3 regions of the Bordetella sp. H567 genome follow, and region 1 is predicted to be linked to each of the others. Evidence: predicted binding sites of a transcription regulator. Region 1 holds the regulator's gene; each other region holds the start of a gene.
What was found. Region 1 encodes LexA, which represses DNA repair genes until DNA is damaged. Its sites were predicted from a motif close to ACTGTATNNNNATACAGT; they were not measured.
Positions count from the first base shown of each region.

Region 2: AKI39_RS17035 (PA0069 family radical SAM protein) is a predicted target of LexA. The motif match lies at 3,646-3,663, and genes of this name have one in related genera.
Region 3: AKI39_RS21220 (putative DNA modification/repair radical SAM protein) is a predicted target of LexA. The motif match lies at 2,439-2,456, and genes of this name have one in related genera.

Region 1 is NZ_CP012334.1:3,435,252-3,442,051, reverse strand. Features, by position in the region: gene clpP (ATP-dependent Clp endopeptidase proteolytic subunit ClpP) at 1-332, shown strand, start outside; gene clpX (ATP-dependent Clp protease ATP-binding subunit ClpX) at 430-1,728, shown strand; gene lon (endopeptidase La) at 1,910-4,366, shown strand; gene lexA (transcriptional repressor LexA) at 4,424-5,074, opposite strand; gene AKI39_RS15410 (amino acid aminotransferase) at 5,274-6,479, opposite strand; gene uvrB (excinuclease ABC subunit UvrB) at 6,556-6,800, shown strand, end outside.
Region 2 is NZ_CP012334.1:3,783,857-3,790,656, forward strand. Features, by position in the region: gene rsgA (ribosome small subunit-dependent GTPase A) at 1-564, shown strand, start outside; gene AKI39_RS17020 (CoA pyrophosphatase) at 597-1,340, opposite strand; gene rplS (50S ribosomal protein L19) at 1,434-1,844, opposite strand; gene AKI39_RS17030 (hypothetical protein) at 1,984-2,352, opposite strand; gene AKI39_RS17035 (PA0069 family radical SAM protein) at 2,377-3,639, opposite strand; gene AKI39_RS17040 (sulfate adenylyltransferase subunit 1) at 3,841-5,136, opposite strand; gene cysD (sulfate adenylyltransferase subunit CysD) at 5,158-6,066, opposite strand; gene AKI39_RS17050 (phosphoadenylyl-sulfate reductase) at 6,102-6,800, opposite strand, start outside.
Region 3 is NZ_CP012334.1:4,732,114-4,738,913, reverse strand. Features, by position in the region: gene AKI39_RS21225 (UdgX family uracil-DNA binding protein) at 1-1,203, opposite strand, end outside; gene AKI39_RS21220 (putative DNA modification/repair radical SAM protein) at 1,200-2,423, opposite strand; gene AKI39_RS25780 (DUF4148 domain-containing protein) at 2,671-2,988, shown strand; gene AKI39_RS21210 (UDP-N-acetylglucosamine 1-carboxyvinyltransferase) at 3,096-4,397, opposite strand; gene AKI39_RS21205 (zinc-dependent alcohol dehydrogenase) at 4,599-5,768, opposite strand; gene AKI39_RS21200 (hypothetical protein) at 5,932-6,192, opposite strand; gene AKI39_RS21195 (carboxymuconolactone decarboxylase family protein) at 6,391-6,789, opposite strand.

The DNA of each region.
Region 1 (6,800 bases):
TGTCCACGTTGTGCACGGGTCTTGCGGCCAGCATGGGCGCTTTCCTGCTCGCGGCGGGCAAGAAGGGCAAGCGTTACTCGCTGCCCAATTCCCGCATCATGATTCACCAGCCTTCCGGTGGTGCGCAGGGCCAAGCCAGCGATATCCAGATCCAGGCGCGCGAGATCCTGGACCTGCGGTCCCGCCTGAATCGCATCCTGGCGGACAACACGGGCCAGCCCGTCGATCGCATCGAGCAGGACACCGAGCGCGACAACTTCATGTCGGCGGAAGATGCGGTATCGTATGGCTTGGTGGACAAGGTCCTGGCCTCGCGCTCCGAGGATCGCTAAGGCGTCCGCGGGTCCGGTTCCGAGCCGCCGCTATTTCGAGCCAGCGTAGGATGGGTGGCGCGCGCAGGCGCGACACCCATCGTCACCAGAGATATATATGCCTGAAAAAAAGGGATCGGCAGACGCGAAGGTGCTGCATTGCTCTTTCTGCAACAAGAGCCAGCATGAAGTCCGCAAATTGATCGCGGGCCCTTCCGTTTTCATCTGCGACGAATGCATCGATCTTTGCAACGATATCATTCGGGAAGAAGCGCAAGCGACCGCACGCGCCGCTATTCGCTCGGAACTGCCCACCCCGACTGAAATCAAAAAATTCCTGGACCAGTACGTCATTGGGCAGGACACGCCCAAGCGCACGCTGGCGGTTGCTGTATACAACCACTACAAGCGCATCCGCCATGGCGAACTCAAGGGCGACGAAGTCGAACTGTCCAAGAGCAATATTCTGCTTGTCGGCCCGACGGGTTCCGGCAAGACGTTGTTGGCCCAGACGCTGGCGCGCATGTTGAACGTGCCGTTTGTCATGGCCGACGCGACCACGCTGACCGAAGCGGGATACGTGGGCGAAGACGTCGAAAATATCATTCAGAAACTACTGCAAAACTGCAACTACGAAGTTGAAAAGGCGCAGCGCGCGATTATCTACATCGACGAAATCGACAAGATTTCGCGCAAGTCGGATAACCCTTCCATTACCCGCGACGTATCCGGTGAGGGCGTCCAGCAGGCCCTGCTGAAGCTGATCGAGGGTACGGTGGCCTCGGTCCCGCCCCAAGGCGGCCGGAAACATCCGAACCAGGACTTCGTCCAGGTGGATACCACGAACATCCTGTTCATCGTGGGGGGTGCCTTCGACGGGCTGGAAAAGGTCATTCGTGATCGGACGGAAAAATCCGGTATCGGCTTCTCCGCGTCGGTGCGCGCGAAATCCGAGCGTGGCGTGGGCGAGTTGTTCAGTGAAGCCGAACCTGAAGATCTCATCAAGTTCGGTCTGATTCCCGAATTGGTCGGCCGTTTGCCGGTGGTCGCGACGCTTGATGAGCTCGATGAAGTCGCCCTGGTCCAGATTCTGACGGAGCCCAAGAACGCCCTGGTGAAGCAGTTCCAGAAGCTGTTCGCCATGGAAGGCGCCGAACTGGACATCCGGCCTGCCGCATTGCGCGCTATTGCCCGTAAGGCACTCAAGCGAAAGACGGGGGCACGTGGATTGCGCTCCATCCTGGAATTCGCGCTACTCGATACGATGTACGAGCTGCCTTCACTGGGCAATGTCAGCCGGGTCGTACTCGACGAGAACGTGATCGAAGGCGACGGCCAGCCTTTACTCATCTATGCGGACGATGCCACGCAGGCATCGAAACCCGACCGGGGCGAGGTCAGGGACGCCGCGGCATAAGACCGTTGAACCCCCCGTCCTGTGCTGGGCGGGTTTTTCAAGGTTTTCGCTGCAGACGGTCGAAAGCTTGATTTTTCGGCTATTGTTCCCATATCAGACGTAACTGACGACAGACGGGAGAACGCCGAAAGGGATTTCCCGCCATACCGCCCATACGTTGAGTCATCCCAAGGAATTCTTTATGTCTGGCACTCAGACCCTGCCTTCAGAACCCATCGACCTTCCGCTGTTGCCCCTGCGCGACGTCGTGGTGTTCCCGCACATGGTCATCCCGCTATTCGTCGGACGTCCCCGCTCCATACGTGCGCTCGAAGTGGCCATGGAAGCCGGCAAGAGCATCATGCTGGTGGCACAGAAGTCCGCGGGCAAGGATGACCCATCCCCTGAGGACGTGTACGAAATCGGCTGCGTGGCAGGCATCCTCCAGATGTTGAAGCTGCCCGATGGCACTGTAAAGGTGCTGGTGGAAGGCGCACAGCGCGCTCGTATCACTCGCGTGGATGATGTCGAATCGCATTTCACCTGCGAAGTCGTGCCTATCCAGCTCGATCCCATCCAGGGTTCCGAGACGGAAGCGCTGCGTCGTGCCATCGTGGCGCAGTTCGAGCAGTACGTGAAGCTCAACAAAAAGATCCCACCGGAGATCCTGACGTCTCTGGCGGGAATCGATGATGCCGGTCGCTTGGCCGACACCATTGCCGCGCATCTGCCGCTGAAGCTCGAACAGAAGCAGAAGATGCTGGAGATCTTCGGCACGGCCGAGCGCCTGGAAGGCCTGCTCACGCAGCTGGAAACCGAAATCGACATTCTGCAGGTCGAAAAGCGGATCCGCGGCCGCGTGAAAAAGCAGATGGAAAAGAGCCAGCGCGATTACTACCTGAATGAACAGGTAAAGGCCATCCAGAAGGAATTGGGTGAAGGCGAGGAAGGCGCCGATATCGAGGAACTCGAAAAGAAAATCGTTGCCGCGCGTATGCCCAAGGAAGCGCGCAAAAAAGCCGATGCGGAGCTGAAGAAGCTCAAGCTGATGTCGCCGATGTCGGCCGAGGCGACGGTGGTGCGCAACTACATCGACACGCTGATCAATCTGCCGTGGCGCAAGAAGAGCAAGGTAAACAATTCGATCGGCAACGCCGAAACCGTGCTGGACGACGATCACTACGGCCTGGAGAAGGTCAAGGAACGCATCCTTGAATATCTGGCCGTGCAGCAGCGCGTGGACAAGGTAAAGGCGCCGATCCTGTGCCTGGTGGGCCCTCCGGGTGTCGGTAAGACGTCGCTGGGTCAGTCCATTGCCAAGGCGACGAACCGCAAGTTCGTCCGCATGGCGCTGGGCGGTGTCCGTGACGAAGCCGAAATTCGCGGCCATCGCCGTACCTATATCGGTTCGATGCCGGGCAAGATCCTGCAGAACATGAGCAAGGTGGGCGTACGCAACCCCCTGTTCCTGCTGGACGAAATCGACAAGCTCGGCATGGATTTCCGCGGCGATCCGTCGTCCGCGCTGCTGGAAGTGTTGGATCCCGAACAGAACCACACGTTCCAGGATCACTACGTCGAGGTGGATTTCGACCTGTCGGACGTGATGTTCGTGGCGACCAGCAATACGCTGAACATTCCGCCCGCATTGCTGGATCGGATGGAAGTCATCCGCCTGTCGGGCTATACCGAGGACGAGAAGGTTCACATCGCCAGCGATCACCTGATTCCCAAGCTATTGAAGAACAATGGCCTGAAGGAAGCGGAGCTTACGATTGACGAATCCGCGCTGCGGGACATCGTGCGGTACTACACGCGCGAGGCCGGTGTGCGCGCGCTTGAGCGCGAGGTCGGCAAGATCTGCCGCAAGGTCGTCAAGCAATTGCTGACGGAACGCGATGCCAAGGCCAAGTCGGATGCCAATGGCGAAGCCAAGCCGATCGCCGTTACCTCGGAGAACCTGAACGACTATCTGGGTGTGCGTCGCTATAACTTTGGCATGGCGGAAAAGGAAAACCAGGTGGGGCAGGTGACCGGCCTGGCCTGGACGGAGGTGGGTGGCGATCTGCTGACCATCGAAGTTGCCGATATGCCGGGCAAGGGCGCAATCCAGCGTACGGGTTCGCTCGGGGACGTAATGAAGGAGTCGGTCGAAGCGGCGCGTACCGTCGTGCGCTCGCGCGCCCGCCGGCTGGGTTTCGCCGACAGCGTCTTCGAAAAGCGGGATATGCACGTGCACGTACCGGAGGGTGCCACGCCCAAGGACGGCCCGTCGGCGGGTATCGCCATCACGACGGCCATGGTCTCGGCGTTGTCCGGCATCCCGGTGCGGGCAGACGTTGCGATGACGGGGGAAATCACCCTGCGCGGCGAGGTGCTGGCCATCGGCGGCCTGAAAGAAAAGCTGCTGGCCGCGCACCGTGGCGGTATCAAGACGGTGTTGATACCCGAGGAAAACGTCAAGGACCTGGCGGAGATCCCGGACAACGTGAAGAACCAGCTGGAGGTCGTTCCGGTTCGCTGGATCGACAAGGTGCTGGAACGTGCCTTGGAGCGTATGCCCGAGCCTATTTCGGAAGAAGAGGCGAAGGACAAGCCCTTGGTGACGCCGGCCGCCACGTCCGCGTCGGACTCCGTGGACCCGGTCATCAAGCACTGATCCGCGCCGACCGTTCGTGATCGTAAGGGCCTGCAGCGCAAGCTGACAGGCCCTTTTCTAGTGCAGGGCCTGTGTGCGGATAAGGCCGACCGCGATGCCCTCCAGGGCGAATTCCTGGCCGGGCTGTACTACGATGGGTTGGAAGTCCGGATTTTCCGGCAGCAGTTCGATACGGCCGCCGTGGCGGTGCAGTCGCTTGACGGTAACGTCTTCGTCGATGCGGGCGACCACGATCTGCCCCTCCCGCGCTTCGCTGGCCTTCTTGACGGCGAGCAGGTCCCCGTCGAGGATTCCCACGTCGCGCATGCTCATCCCACGGACCTTGAGCAGGTAGTCCGGACGCTGGGCGAAAAGGGCCGGGTCCACGCCTACGTCCCTTTCCACATGCTCCGCGGCCAGGATGGGGCTGCCCGCGGCAACTCGTCCCACCAGCGGCAGCATCAATTGGGCGAGGGCGGGGATCGGCAGCATGGCTTGCCCGCTTTCACCACGCGCTTCTTTCAGGCGGATGCCGCGGGAGGCGCCCGCGGTGAGTTCGATCGCCCCTTTGCGGGCCAGGGCCTTCAGGTGGTCTTCCGCGGCGTTGGGCGAGCGGAACCCCAGTGCCTGGGCGATTTCCGCGCGGGTCGGAGGAAAGCCGGTACTGGAGACTGCCTGGCGTATGAGGTCTAGGATCTGCTGTTGGCGTTCGGTAAGTTTGCTGGCCATTGCGGGTTCCTGGTTCCCTGTATGGATATACAGCTCCGCATTTTGGGGGACGCAGCTTCAAAACGCAAGGGGTCTGGGGCGATGGCAACGCAAGACGCCAAAAAGAATGGGGCCAGCGGCCCCATTCTTCGTTCCGGTCCACGCGTGCTGCCCGGCTCTGATCCGGTATGCCGGCGCGGTACCTGGATATGCGTATCGCCTAGTTTTTCAGCACGGCGGCGATACCCTTGGCGGCGGCGTCGATATTCTGGCTGTTCAGCGCGGCCACACAGATGCGCCCACTGGAAACCGCATAGATCCCATGCTCGTCGCGCAGCCGATCGACCTGGGCGGACGTCAAGCCGGAATACGAGAACATGCCGCGTTGCTGAAGGACGAAGCTGAAATCCTGCTGCGCGCCGTGTTCCTTGATCTTTTCGACCAATTGCCGCCGCATCAAGCGAATGCGATCGCGCATGCCGCCCAGCTCTTGCTCCCAGAGCGCGAACAGTTCAGGCGTGTTCAACACCGTGGAAACGATGGTGCCGCCGTGGGTGGGCGGGTTGGAATAGTTGGTGCGGATGACGCGCTTGAGTTGGCTGAGCACGCGCGCGGCTTCATCCTTGCTGCCCGCGATGACGGTCAGCGCGCCGACGCGTTCGCCGTACAGCGAAAACGATTTGGAAAACGACGAGCTGACGAACACCGTCATGTCCATGCCCGCGAACAGGCGCACCACCGCGGCGTCTTCGTGCAGGCCCGCCCCGAAACCCTGGTAAGCGATGTCCAGGAAGGGCACAAGGTCGCGGTCCTTGACCACAGTGGCGATCTGCTGCCATTGCTCCGGCGTGGGATCCACGCCAGTGGGGTTGTGGCAGCATGCATGCAGCACGACCACGCTGTGCGCTGGCATGGACTTCAGCCCGGCCAGCATGCCTTCGAAGTTCAAGCCGTGGGTGATCGGATCGTAGTAGGGATATGTCTCGACCTCGAACCCGGCCCGTTCGAACAGCGCTCGGTGGTTTTCCCAACTGGGGTCGCTAATGTAGGCCTTGGATTGGGGCAGCAGTTGATGCAGGAAATCAGCACCGATCTTCAGTGCGCCCGTGCCGCCCAGCGCCTGCGCGGTCAGCACACGGCCGGCGGCCGAGAGGGGAGAATCCGCGCCCAGCAGCAGCGCCTGCGCGCCCTTGTTGTAGGTGGCGATGCCTTCGATGGGCAGGTAGCCGCGCGCGGCAGCCGCTTCGATGCGGGCGATTTCTGCCTTGCGCACGGCCGACAGCAGCGGAATGCGGCCGTTGTCGTCGTAGTACACCCCCACGCCCAGATTGACCTTCCCCGGCCGGTTGTCGGCGTTGTACTGTTCATTCAGCCCGAGGATGGGGTCGCGCGGGGCCAACTCGACGTTTTGGAAAAGAGTGCTCATCGGAGTACAAGAAGGGTAGGTGGACGCAGCCGGATATGCGGCGGATAATGGGGGGTTTACCCTGAGACAGTCTAGCATGACCGAACCTGGATTCGTCGAATTTCCGGACAGCCCTTTTCAGCTCTACCAGCCTTATCCGCCCGCGGGAGACCAGCCGGCCGCGATCGGCGCGCTGGCCGATGGCGTGCGGGACGGTTTGATGTACCAGACCCTGCTGGGCGTGACCGGCTCGGGGAAGACGTACACGATGGCCAACGTGATCGCCAGGCTGGGGCGTCCCGCGCTGGTGCTTGCGCCTAATAAAACCTTGGCTGCGCAGCT
Region 2 (6,800 bases), 350 kb from region 1:
ACGCCGCTGATCGTGCTGAACAAGATAGACCTGCGGCAGGGCCTGGACGAAGCGCGGGCGCGGCTGGCACCGCTGGCGCGCCTGGGGGTGCCGGTGCTCGAAGTCAGTGCCCTGGATACGCAGGCCACGCGCCGGACGCTGTTCGCGCACATGAAGGGACATGTGAGCTTGCTGCTGGGCCAGAGCGGCATGGGTAAATCGACGCTGCTCAACGACCTGATCCCGGGGGCCAACGCCGCCACGCGGGAACATTCCACTGCCCTGGACATGGGCCGGCACACGACCACCAGCACGCGGCTTTACCATTTACCCGACGGCGGCGACCTGATCGATTCCCCGGGCTTCCAGGCATTCGGCCTGCAACACCTGTCCCGCGAAGAGATCGAGCGAGGTTTTCCCGAATTCGCCGCCTACGCGGCGCAATGCCGCTTCTACAACTGCACGCATCAGCACGAACCGGGTTGCGGCGTGCTGCAAGCCCTGGCGGACAAGCATATCGATGCCGCTCGCCACGCGCTGTACACGCGCATCCTGCAGGAAAACGCCGCGGCACAGCGCTATTGAAGACGCCTGCCACGCTAGTGAGGGGTAATCGGCTATTCAGGCACGGTATCGCGTGCGGTGGGATCGCACAGCATGTGATACAGGTTGCGCAGCATCGCCGCCGTGGCGCCCCAGATGAAGTACTTGCCCCAGGGCATCGAGTAGTAGCGCCGCACACGCCCGTCCGGCAGCTCGACCCGATGCAGGCGGTGGTTGGCCGGGTCCGTGATGAAGGACAGCGGGACTTCGAAGATCTCCGCGACCTCGAAAGCGTCCGGTACCAGTTGGAAGCCCGGCCGCACCAGCGCGACGGCCGGCGTGATGGAAAACCCCGTCGCGGTCAGATAGGCCGGCATCGTGCCCAGCACCTCTACCCACTCCGCCCCCAGGCCCGTTTCTTCCTGCGTCTCGCGCAAGGCCGCGGCGATCGGGTTCGGATCGGTATCCTCGATCCGTCCGCCTGGGAAACTGATCTGGCCGGCGTGATCATGCAGATGGGCGGTGCGCTGTGTCAGCATGACCGTCACGCCCTCTTCCCGCATCACCAGCGGGATCAGCACCGCCGCCAGCACGGGCGGCCCTTCACGCCCGGGATAGCGCAGGTCGCCGTTCAAGGGCAGTTGCACCGGCAAGCCTGCCGGATGCTGCAGCACGCGGCGCAGCTCGTCCACGGCCAGCGCCTCCGGCGGCACGGCGCGCAAGCCTTCGTTGGCGGCAACCCAGGGCTGGACCGCCGCGTCAAAGGCGGGTCGGATGATGGGACGACGCGGACGCGACGAAGGAGGCTGGTCAGGCATGAGGAAGGCGCGGAATGGACGAAAAAACAAAAAGGCACCCGCTGGGGGTGCCTTTGCTGACGCGGGACCGACTGGCGGTACCCGTCATCGCGATCAGGACGCGGCGCCCTCGGCAGCCTGGGCCGATTGCGCGGCAGCCTGACGGCTGACCAGCTTTTCCTTGATACGAGCGGACTTGCCCGAACGATCGCGGAGATAGTACAGCTTGGCACGGCGAACGTCACCGCGGCGCTTCACCTCGATGGAGGCGATCTGCGGCGAATACAGCTGGAATGTACGTTCCACGGCCTGGCCCGACGAAATCTTGCGCACGATGAAGGCCGAATTCAGGCCGCGGTTGCGCTTGGCGATGACCACGCCTTCGAAAGCCTGCACACGCTTGCGCGTACCTTCGACAACGTTGACGCTGACGACCACGGTGTCGCCGGGCGCGAAAGACGGCATCGTCTTGTCGGCGGTCAGGCGCTTGATTTCTTCCTGTTCCAGGATAGCGATAAGGTTCATGAGAACTCCGAAATCATCATGCCATGCGATTGTTATGATGAAACCTGCGCCGCATGCAGAGGATGACGTTTGGCAAACCCAGCATTCTACATGAAATCAGGGGCTTAGGTAAACAGCCCCCAGGTAGGCAGCCCTGACGTCAGAATCCAGCGGCCGCCCCCAGCCACATCAGGGCCGGAATCATGGCGCCCCACATGGCCACCAGCAGGATATCCACCACCATCTGCCGCACGGTTACGTCCCTGTCCGCGGCGAATACAGCCGCGGAGGCGATGGAACCCACGGCGGCACCCGCCGGCGCGCTGACCAAGGCTTGGTCCGCCATACCGGTGTTGGCGGTGCTGGCGGGCTGGGTGGCGGCGAATCCCCCGCCCCCCTGGGTGTACCGCCGGCCATGGCGGAAAGGCGACAGCAAAGGCGTCAGGACCCGAGCCCACGCCCGGCGTGCTGGCGGCGCGGGCGGGAACGGCCATTTGCTTGGGAATTGCGATTCGGCGGCGAGATTCATGCGGGCGCTCCTTGGGAGACAGACTTAGTCGAATAGACCCAGCTGCCTCGCGGGCGCAGGTCCATGTGCAAGATCCGGCCTCGTCGAAGACGAAAAAAGGGCCGGAGCAATAAACTGCTTGGTATCCAGTTGCAGGCGCTGCCGGTTCAGTCCGGCCTTGCGTACCGCTATGTCGAAACGCTGCCGCAGCAGGTCGGCCCAGATGCCGGTGCCCCGCATCCGCGTGCCGAAGCGCGGGTCGTTGCGCTTGCCTTCTCGCATGTCTTCGATGCGGTGCAGGACGCGTTCGGCGCGGTCGGGAAAATGCGCCTGCAGCCATTCCTCGAAAACAGGCCTGACTTCCCAAGGCAGCCGGACCACGGTGTAGCTGGCGTAATAGGCGCCCGCCTGGGCGGCCTCGTCGATGATGCGTTCGAGGAACTCGTCGGTGATGAAGGGGATGACAGGCGCTGCCAGCACCCCCACGGGAATGCCAGCATCCGCCAGCTTGCGTACCGCCTGAAGGCGCCGCCAGGGGGCGGATGCACGAGGCTCCAGGGTGCGCGAGACGTCGGCATCCAAAGAGGTAATGCTGATGTAGACCGCCGCCAGATTGCGCCGCGCCAGCGCCTGCAGCAGATCCAGGTCGCGTTCGATCAGGGCATTCTTGGTGACGATGGTCAGGGGGTGGCCCGTTTCCAGCAGTAATTCGATGACGCCCCGCGTCAGGCGCCAGGTACGTTCGATGGGCTGGTAGACATCGGTGGCCGACCCGATATTGATGGGCTCCACCTGATATCCCGGGTGAGCCAGTTCCGCCCGCAGGGCGTCCACGGCGTTGGCTTTCGCGACGAGCCGGGTTTCGAAATCCAGCCCCGGGGAGTAGCCCAGGTAGGCGTGGGTCGGACGGGCATAGCAATAGGCGCAGCCGTGTTCGCAGCCACGGTAGGTGTTCACGGCACGATCGAACGGGACGTCCGGGGAATCGTTGCGCGACAACAGCTTGCGCGCCTGCTCCACGGCGACCGTGGTGGTCCCGACGCGGCGGGCGTCGGTGTCGTCCTGCGCCTGCTGCAGCGGATACGTGGGATACCGGGCACCGGGAGAGTGTCCAGCGACGGAAGAAGCGGATAGAATGAAGGGGACGGATTCGGCCAGTGCCGGCTCGTCCGCCGGATCCACGGCGCTTCGTTCATCCTGCTGGAAACGATGCCGAACATTAGTAACCGCACCCCGACCGCGCAAGGCGGCGGGGGCGGCAGCCGGGGACCCAGAACCGGCAAAAACGGAATGATCGGTACGTGCCATGTAGATACTGTACATCCATACAGTACTTCTGGCAAGAACCTGCCGCCGTTTTTTTGGCGACGTCCAACTTTACCCCAAGTCCGGCGGCCGCTGGGGCCAATTTCCGGGACTGTGGCTTTGTCGCAAAACCCGCATGAAATAAGGCTTTGCGGGCGATGCCATGGTAAAAGCGCGCTCCGCCCCCGCCCGATTCGCGGGGGTTCAGCGCAGCATGCCGGCCGCCGCCGTCTGATGCGTCGATTCGTCGATCAGGATGAATGCGCCGGTGGCCGCGACATCGTCGTAGCGGTCCGTCGACAGCGGATCGCGCGTGGCGATCAACACCTTGCCGATATCGTTCATCGCAAGCGTGTCGACCTCGCTGTCGATCTCGCGCAGCTCATGGATATCGCGCCGTGTCACGACCCGGATCTTCGCGGTGGTGAGCCGCGTGCCGTGCTTCAGCCAATACCTGCGCGCCGGATTCAGCGGCTGCGTATCCAGCCAGCACACTTCAGCTTCCAAGTCCTTGCCGACTCGCGCCGGCGCCGTGGCGTGCGACAGCACATCGCCGCGCGATACGTCGACATCGCGATCCAGCACCACGATGACCGAATCCCCAGCCTGTGCACGGGACAGGATGCGATCGTGCGCGCGCACTTGCACCACGCGGGCCGCCGTGCCGGACGGCTGCACCAGGACATCGTCGCCCGGCCGCAGCGTGCCGCTGGCGATCCGGCCCGCATAGCCGCGGAAATCGTGGGCGCTGTTGCCGCCGTGGCGCACCACCCACTGCACGGGAAACCGCAGGGGCGCATCGGCGCCGTCGACGGAGGGATCCAGCGCTTCCAGCAGATCCAGCAGCGGCGCGCCGTCGTACCAAGGGGTGTGCGCGGACGGCGCCACGACGTTGTCGCCGTTCAGCGCCGACAAGGGCAGCACCTGGAAGTCCGCGATGCCGATGCGACGGGCCAGGTCGGCGTAGGCATCGCGTATCCGCTCGAACACCGCACGGTCCCAGGCCAGCAGGTCCATCTTGTTGATCGCGACGATGATGTGCCGAATACCGAGCAGGCGGGCGATGGCGCTGTGCCGTTTCGTCTGCGGCAGCAGCGTGCCGTCGGCAGCGCGCGTCGCGTCGATCAGGATCACCGCCACGTCAGCGGTGGAGGCTCCCGTGACCATGTTGCGGGTGTACTGCTCGTGGCCAGGCGCATCGGCGACGATGAACTTGCGGCGCGGCGTGGCGAAGTAGCGGTAGGCCACGTCGATGGTGATGCCCTGTTCCCGTTCGGCCTCCAGGCCGTCCGTCAGGAGCGCGAAATCGATGCCGTCGCCGGCTACCCGCTTGTACTTGGCGCGGGCGATGGCATCCAGTTGATCCGCGTACACGCTTTTGCTGTCGTACAGCAGACGGCCGATCAAGGTGGACTTGCCGTCGTCGACCGAGCCGGCCGTGATCAGGCGGATGACAGTCGTCTCGCCCGAGGGAAGAAAGGATTCGTTGATTGCATTCATGCTGTGTGCTCCCGGCCGGCTTCAGAAATAGCCTTCCTTCTTGCGGCGCTCCATGGAGGCCTCGGAGGTCTGGTCGTCCATGCGCGTGGCGCCGCGTTCGGTAACGTCGCTCAGCGCGGTCTCGGCGATGATGGCCTGGTTGTCGGCGGCATCGGAGGCCACCGGGCAGGTGCACGAGATATCGCCGACGGTGCGGAACCGCACCGACAGGGTTTCCACCTGTTCGTCCGCCTGCGGCGGCGTCGAGGGTGTGACCGGCACCAGCAGGCCGCGGCGCCGCACCACGTCGCGCCGATGCGCGTAGTAGATCGACGGCAGCGCCAGGTCTTCGCGGGCGATGTACTGCCACACGTCCAGTTCGGTCCAGTTGGAGATCGGGAATACCCGCATGTTTTCGCCGCGGTGCACGCGCGTGTTGTACAGGCTCCAGACTTCCGGGCGCTGGCTCTTGGGATCCCACTGGCCAAACTCGTCGCGGAAGGAAAAGATGCGTTCCTTGGCGCGCGCCTTTTCCTCGTCGCGCCGCGCGCCGCCGATGCAGGCGTCGAAGCCGAATTCGGCGATGGCTTCCAGCAGCGTGACCGCCTGGGCGGCATTGCGTGAATCGGTTTCCTTGCGCAGCACCACCGAACCACGCGCCAGCGAGTCCTCCACGCTGCGCACGACCAGCCGTTCGCCCAATTCCGCTGCGCGGGCGTCACGGAACTGGATGACTTCGGGGAAGTTGTGCCCCGTATCGATATGCATCAGGGGAAAGGGAAACCGGGCCGGCCGGAAGGCCTTTTCCGCCAGGCGCAGCAGCACGCAGGAATCCTTGCCGCCGGAGAACAGCAGGACCGGCTTCTCGCATTCAGCCGCGACCTCGCGCATGATGAAAATTGCTTCGGACTCCAGCCAATCCAGATGGCTGCGGGTATGAACGGTAGACATGGGCGGTCTCGCTTGCTTCGGGGAAAAACGGCGCGTCAGGCCTTGGCGGCGGCGGCATCCCGGGCGTGGCCGCCCACTGGGTGGCCGGCACGGTGGCCGTCATCGTTGCCCGCGTGCAATCCGCACTCCTTGCTGTCGGAGGATTCCCACCACCAGCGCCCGGCTCGGACGTCTTCGCCGGGCCGGATGGCCCGCGTGCAGGGCTCGCAGCCGATGGAGGGATAGCCGCGGTCATGCAGCGGGTTGTAGGGAATATCCAGCAAGCGGATCGCGTGCCAGACCTCCGCTTCTTCCCACGCCGCCAGGGGATTGAACTTGTACAGGCCGAAAACCGCATCCTGCTCCGCTTCGGCCAGGCTGCCGCGCGTCGCCGCCTGGGCGCGCCGCTGGCCGGTGATCCAGGCGCCCCGCCCCGCCAGCGCGCGCGTCAGGGGTTCCACCTTGCGGATATGGCAGCAGGCCTGGCGCAGTTCCCGGCTTTCATAGAAGGCGAAGGCGCCATGCGCCGCGACATGCGCCTCGACCGTCTCTTGCCGCGGCCGGTACACCGTCGGCCGCCGGCCATAGCGGCGCTCGATGACGTCCAGCATGGCCAGGGTCTGCGCATGCAGGCGCCCCGTATCCAGCGTGAAGACCTCGATCGGCAGGCCGCTGGTATGAATGGCATGCGTCAGCACCATGTCCTCGGCCGCCAGGGAAGAAGCCAGCGCCGCATCGGGATAGCGCGCGGCGAT
Region 3 (6,800 bases), 1.3 Mb from region 1:
GTCCTCGTGATCGCCGGGCTGTTCGCCGACCAGCATGATGCGCGCGGCCGCCGGCCCTTCGCCGGGCACGGCTTGCGTGGCCTGGCGCCACAATTCGCAGCGCCTGCATTCGTCCAGCGAGGACGGCGCGGCGCGTAGCGGCTGCGCGCGTTGCGCGTCGACCGCGACGGCCTTGCCCGACATCGCGCCCACGGTGCCGGCCTGCGCCACGCGGCGCGCGCCGTTACGGGCCTGCGCGATCATGCCAGGTATCAGTGGGCCTTCGGGCAAGCCTTTCCAGAAGCGTACGGGCATCTGCCGGTGCAGCGCGGCTTCGTTCAGCCGGGCGGGATTGAAGACGTTCCTGTAATAGGCCAGCCACAGCGGTTCGGCCTGATCGTTGGCGGCACTGGCGCGTATGGCGGCGGCGTCGGCGGGCGCGCCGGACAGGCGCAGCGTGCTGCCGTCCCATAGCGCGGCGCCATGGGGCGTGCCGATCAGCCAGGATGAGCGGCCCATGCGGCGCGCGAAATGTTCCGCCGCGGCCGCCAGCACATCGTGGTCGGGTTCGTACCAGGCCAGGTATTCAGGGATGCCGGGCCTGTCGCGCTTGTGGAAGCGCACATAGGCGATCATGTCGTGATGGGCGCGCCGTACGGATTTCGCCATGGCGTGCAGGTGCCGGCCGTCTTCATCGGCTGCCGATGCCACGGCGCGGTCGCCTTGCCGCCATCGCCACAATACGCGGTAAAGGAAAGCCCAGCGCCGCGGCGAACGGTAGCGCGCGGCGTCCTGCAGCAGGCCGGCCAAGGCGGGGGAAATGCGCACGGGCGTCTCGGCCTGCCCCGTGGACGCCGATGGTGCATCGGGCTCCGGCGCGCCGGTGTACGCCGTGCACGGTGCCTCCGAGGCGGGGGCAGCATCGGACGGACCTGCGGCATCGCCGGCGGACGCGGAATAATCCAGCGCCATTTGCGCGGTGCCGCCATCCGGCGTTGGAAGATGTTCCACCCATGTCAGGGCGTCGGGCGGCCAGCCCCGGGCAAGCGCGCGCAGCGCCTGCTCGCGCCAGCCCGCATAGCCGTTTTCGACGATCAGCGTCGCGGTAGCGGGCGCGGGCAAAGCGGCCGCGAGGGCGGCACGCGGTGCAACAGGCCCAGCCGACGCAGCGGTAGACCGGGCAGGCGCTTCCGCACCCTGGGTGGGCGGGGCGGCGTCGTTCATAGCAGGGACAATTGCACAGGCGCGCCGGACAGCGTCCGGCGCAATTGTTCCGACGATGGGTCCGCCAGCCCGGGCCGGTAGTCCTGCACCACGATGAAGGGTTTGACCTTGTCCATCGCGCAGCGCAGGCGCACCAGGTCCTGATAGCGGATGGCGCGCAGGCGGCGCAGTTCAGCCAGGCGTTTCGCGTTGCGCATGCCGATGCCGGGCACGCGCGCGATCAGCGGCTGCGGCGCGCGGTTCAGGTCCACCGGAAACGATTCGCGGTGCGCCAAGGCCCAGGACAGCTTGGGGTCGATGTCCAGGGGCAGGTCGCCATCGCGCTGGAACAGTTCTTCGGCGCGAAAGCCATAGCCGCGCAACAGGAAATCCGCCTGGTACAGGCGGTGTTCGCGCAACAGCGGCGGCGCCTGCGTAGGCAGTGCGGAGGGGCTGTCGGGAATGGGGCTGAAGGCGGAGTAATACACCCGTTTCAGCTTGTAGGAACCGTACAGCGTTTGCGCCGTCCGCAGTATGGTGCGGTCGTCGGCATCGTCGGCGCCGACGATCATCTGCGTGCTTTGGCCCGCCGGGGCACGGCGCGGCGGCCGTTTGCCATGCGCGGCTTCTTCGAGCGCCGCTTCCTGGTCCAGGCGGATGGAGCCCATGGCGCGCTTGATGGTATGAACGTTTTTTTCGGGCGCCAGCCGCTGCAGGGCGCCGTCGGTGGGCAGTTCGATGTTGACGCTGAGCCGGTCCGCATACTGCCCGGCCTGCGAGATAAGGCGGGTATCCGCGTCCGGGATGGTCTTCAGGTGGATATAGCCGCGGAACCGGTGTTCCTCGCGCAGCGAGCGGGCCACCTGGACCAGTTGCTCCATGGTGTAGTCCGCGCTGCGGATGATGCCGGAGCTGAGGAACAAGCCGTCGATGTAGTTGCGCCTGTAGAAGTCCAGCGTCAGGTCGACGACTTCGCGCGGCGAGAACCGCGCGCGCGGCACGTTGCTGGAGCGGCGGTTGACGCAGTACTGGCAGTCGTACTGGCAGAAATTGGTCAGCAGGATCTTCAGCAAGGAGACGCAGCGGCCGTCCGGCGTGAAGCTGTGGCAGATACCCGCCCCCGTGCTGGCGCCCAGGCCTTCGCGGCCGCGCGAATCCCGCTTGGGCGCGCCGCTGCTGGCGCATGAGGCGTCGTACTTGGCCGCGTCCGCCAGGATTTCCAGCTTGGTGAGCAGTTCCATCGCCGTTCCACTATTACTGTATGGATATACAGCATTATACGGACGCCGCTTGCAGCCGGTTCATGCTGTCTTCCAGCGTTGCGTCTGGTCACCGATTACCTATGAATCTGAAAAATTGATTCTCTTTCCGCAGGGTTTATCCGGGGGGCGCCCACGCGCAGAATGCGTCCCATGCCGGAAGGGCAAGCAAGCGCAGCGGGACGTCCCGATGCCAAGCCCGCCGAACCAACCGAAAGAGGACACTGCCATGAAAGCCAAGACCATCGTTTCCGCCCTGATTCTTTCCGCTGCCGCGCTGGGCACCGCCCAGGCCCAGAACGTCCCGTTCCAGGGCGTCTACGGCAAGCAATACAGCAATGTCACCCGCGAACAGGTGATACAGGAGCTGCAATCGGCTCGCGCGGCGGGCAAGATGGGCAACGAAGACATGGACAACAAGCCCTTCACGGCGCAACGCGAAAGCGATGCCGGCCGCCCGGTCGTTGCCGCGAACGCGGGCCGCGATCCCAGCGGCCTGGCCGAAGTGAAGTTTGGCGACAGCGACAACGTGCCCTTTAAGGGCTGAGCCGCCGTATCGGCGCGCTGCACCGGCTTGACGTGCCGCGCGGGCGGCTTGGGTGATCGCGTCGCCGTAGAGGTGGCGCGATCACTCCTACGCCGACAGCCGGCCGCTTATTCGCTGCGCGTCCATTCCACATTCGCGCCCACCGATCGCAAGTTCTCGACGAAGTTCGGATGGGCGCGGCGGATCGGCAGCGCGTTGGTGATCTCCGAGCGTCCCTCGATGCTGGCGGCCACCATCAGCAGTGCGATGGCGACGCGGATGATGTAGGGACTCTCGACCTTAGCCGGGCTCAAGCGCAACCCGCCGAAGGTGATCAGACGATGCGGGTCCGACAGGAACACGTGCGCGCCGAACTTCGACAGCTCCACGGACCAGCCCATGGCGCCGTCGTACACCTTGTTCCAGAACATCGCACTGCCCTCGGCCTTGACGCCCAAGGCAATGAAGATGGGCAGCAGATCGACGGGCAGATAAGGCCAGGGCGCCGCTTCCACCTTGGTCAGGATGTTCTGGGTGAAGGGCCGGCGCACCCGCAAGGGACCTTCCCGGAAGGCATGCGACCAGCCGTCGCGATGCACGACTTCCACGCCGAATTTGGCGAAAGTCCGGTCGATCAGCGGAAACTGCTCCGGCGCGGTGTTCCGGACGGCGATATCGCCGCCCGTGATGGCGCCCAGCGCCAGGAACGTTGTGATTTCGTGGAAATCCTCGCTGAAGCGGAATTCGCCGCCGCCCAGCGCGGCGCCGCCCGCCACGGCCAGGCGCGATGTCCCGATGCCGTCGATGGCCGCGCCCAGCATGGCGAGAAAACGGCAGAACTCCTGCACGTGCGGCTCGGAGGCGGCGTTGACCAGGGTCGATGTGCCGTTGGCCGATACCGCGCACAGCACGAAGTTTTCCGTGGTCGTCACCGAGGCATAGTCCAGCCAATGGTGATTGGCCGTCATGCGATCGGTGGCATGCACGATCAGCGAATCCGGCGTGCGTTCGATGGCGGCGCCGAAGCGCTCGAAGACTTCCACGTGCGGATCGATTTCCCGCACGCCCAGCGTGCATCCCTTGACATCGTTTTCCAGGCGCGCGACGCCGAAGCGCGCCAGCAGGGGCGGCACCAGCATGATGGAGGAACGCATTTCCTCCGGCAGCTTGTGTACCGAAGGGTCGAAGGCCGTGGCGCGGTGGTGCAGATCCAGGACGCCGGTCGCGAAGTCCATCGACACGTCGCTGCCCAGCATACGGAAGATGTCGAGGATTTTCTTGACGTCGGTAATCTCGGGCACGCCGATCAGACGCAAGGGCTGGTCGGTCAACAGCGTGGCACACAGGATGGGCAGGACGGCGTTCTTGTTGGCGGAAGGGACGATTTCCCCGCGTAGGGGGAGGCCGCCGTGCACGATCAGGTTGGACATGGTGGAAACGGTAGGGGCAATCGAAAATGCGAGGCGCCTATCATGCCATGCCTGACGAAACGGGCCGGGGAACCGTCCCTCCTTAAAATGGGCTGACCCAACGCCCGCTTCCGAACGGCCGCGCCCAGACGGCCGGCGCGACGGTGCGCGTGACGGCCGACCCGGCCATCATCGCAGCGATGATGGCGCGTCCGTGCATGCTCAGGGCTTCAGCACGACCTTGATGCAGCCATCCTTCTTGTCGCGGAAGGTCTTGTACATTTCCGGCCCTTCTTCCAGGCTGACGCGGTGCGTGATCACGAAGGAGGGATCGATCTGCCCTTCGCCGATGCGCTTGAGCAGGTCGTCGGTCCAGCGATTGACGTGGGTCTGGCCCATGCGCCAGGTCAGGCCCTTGTTCATCGCGGCGCCAAACGGGATCTTGTCGATAAGGCCGCCATAGACCCCCGGGATGGATAGCGTGCCCGCCGGCCGGCATACGTAGATCATCTCGCGCAGCACGTGGGGCCGGTCGCTTTCCAGCATGACGGCCTGCTTGGCGCGGTCGTACATGGAATCGATGGAGCGCGTGGCGTGCGACTCCATGCCGACGGCGTCTATGCACTTTTCCGGGCCCTTGCCCTGCGTCAGGTCGCGCAGGCGGTCCAGCACGCTTTCCTCGTCGAAGTTGATGGTGACGGCACCGCCCGCCTGCGCCATCGCCAGACGTTCAGGCACGCGGTCGATGGCCACGACCTGGCGCGCGCCCAGCAGCACGGCGCTGCGGATGGCCATTTGCCCGACCGGCCCCGCGCCCCAGATGGCGACCGTGTCGGTCGGTTCGATGTCGCACTGCACGGCTGCCTGCCAGCCCGTGGGAAAGATGTCGCCCAGGAAGAGAACCTGCTCATCGCTCAGGCCTTCCGGAATCTTCACGTGCGTTTTGTCGGCATAGGGCACGCGCACGTATTCGGCCTGGCCGCCGGGGTAGCCGCCCGTCAGGTGGGTATAGCCGAACAGGCCCGCGGTGCTGTGGCCGAAGAGCTTGTCCGCATCGGCCTGGTTGCGGTTGCTGCGTTCGCAGACGGAGAAATTGCCGCGCTTGCACTGGTCGCATTCACCGCAAATGATGGTGAAGGGAACGACCACGCGGTCGCCGGGCTTGAGGGCCTTGTTCTCGGCGCCGACCTCCATCACTTCGCCCATGAACTCGTGGCCCATGATGTCGCCGTGCTTCATGCCGGGCATGAAGCCGTCGAACAGATGCAGGTCGGAGCCGCAGATGGCGCAGCAGGACACCTTCACGATTGCATCGCGGGGGTGTTCGATCTGCGGATCCGGGACCGTGTCGCAGCGGATATCATGCTTGCCATGCCATCGTAGTGCTCGCATCGCGGTCTCCCATGCAGTGTGTGGTCAGTTCGGGGCGCGTGGACAGCAAGGGGCATGCCGTGGCGGCCGGACCGGTATGTGGATGATTGCGGCAGGGCAGGCCTGCGGCGCCCGCACATGGCGGCGCGCGCCCGCGGGCCGCGGTACCCGGAAGGGGCAATGATCAGGTGCCTTCCTTCTTGGGAAGTACGGCGGGGGTATCGTCCGGAGGGCTGAACACGCCTCCTTCGTCGTCGCTTTCCGGATTGGGGTTGCCGTCGAATTGCGTCGCTTTCTTGCCGGCGGTCGTGTCGCGGCGCCGGGACGACTCGTTGGATTCACGCAGGCCGTCCTGGACATCGTTGGCGATGTCGACCTGGCTCTTTTTCGACGGCTCGGGTGGCGTTGCCGCGGTGTAGTCGGCACTGGGAGTTTCTCGCGTCATGGTGCTGCTCCGTATCGGATGTGAGGCAACACTGCCGCAACCGCCATTCCCGCGCGCACTGCACAGCCACGCGGGGCGCTGGGCACATGCCGCCCGCGAGCGGCGCGGCGGCTGGGCCTCACATGGACCGCGTGCGCGTCGAGCACGCGGCCACGCAGGCGCGCCAGCGCCAGCGCGCACAGGCATGGCGCGTTTGGACTAGGCGGTGTTCAGGGGCAAGGCGATGCCGCGTTCGTCGAACACACGCCGCACTTCGGCCAGGCCATTGAGTGCCGCCGGAAAGCCGGCATAGACGGCCATTTGCATCACGACTTCGACGATTTCGGTGGGCGTGCATCCGACGTGCAACGCCGCGTGAAGATGCACCCGCAATTGAGGCGCCGCGTTTCCCAAGGCGCATAAGGCCGCGACGACCGCGAGTTCGCGCTCGCGCAGGCCGAGACCCGGGCGCGAGTAGATGTCGCCAAAAGGAAACTCAACCACATAGGTCGCGAAGTCGGGGAAGGCCTGCCGCAGCGTTTCAACGACGTCGACGCCTGCGTCACCGTCCACGGCGTGCAGCCGCTCCAGTCCTGTGATGTATCGCTGGGATGTCATGGTTCTATCCT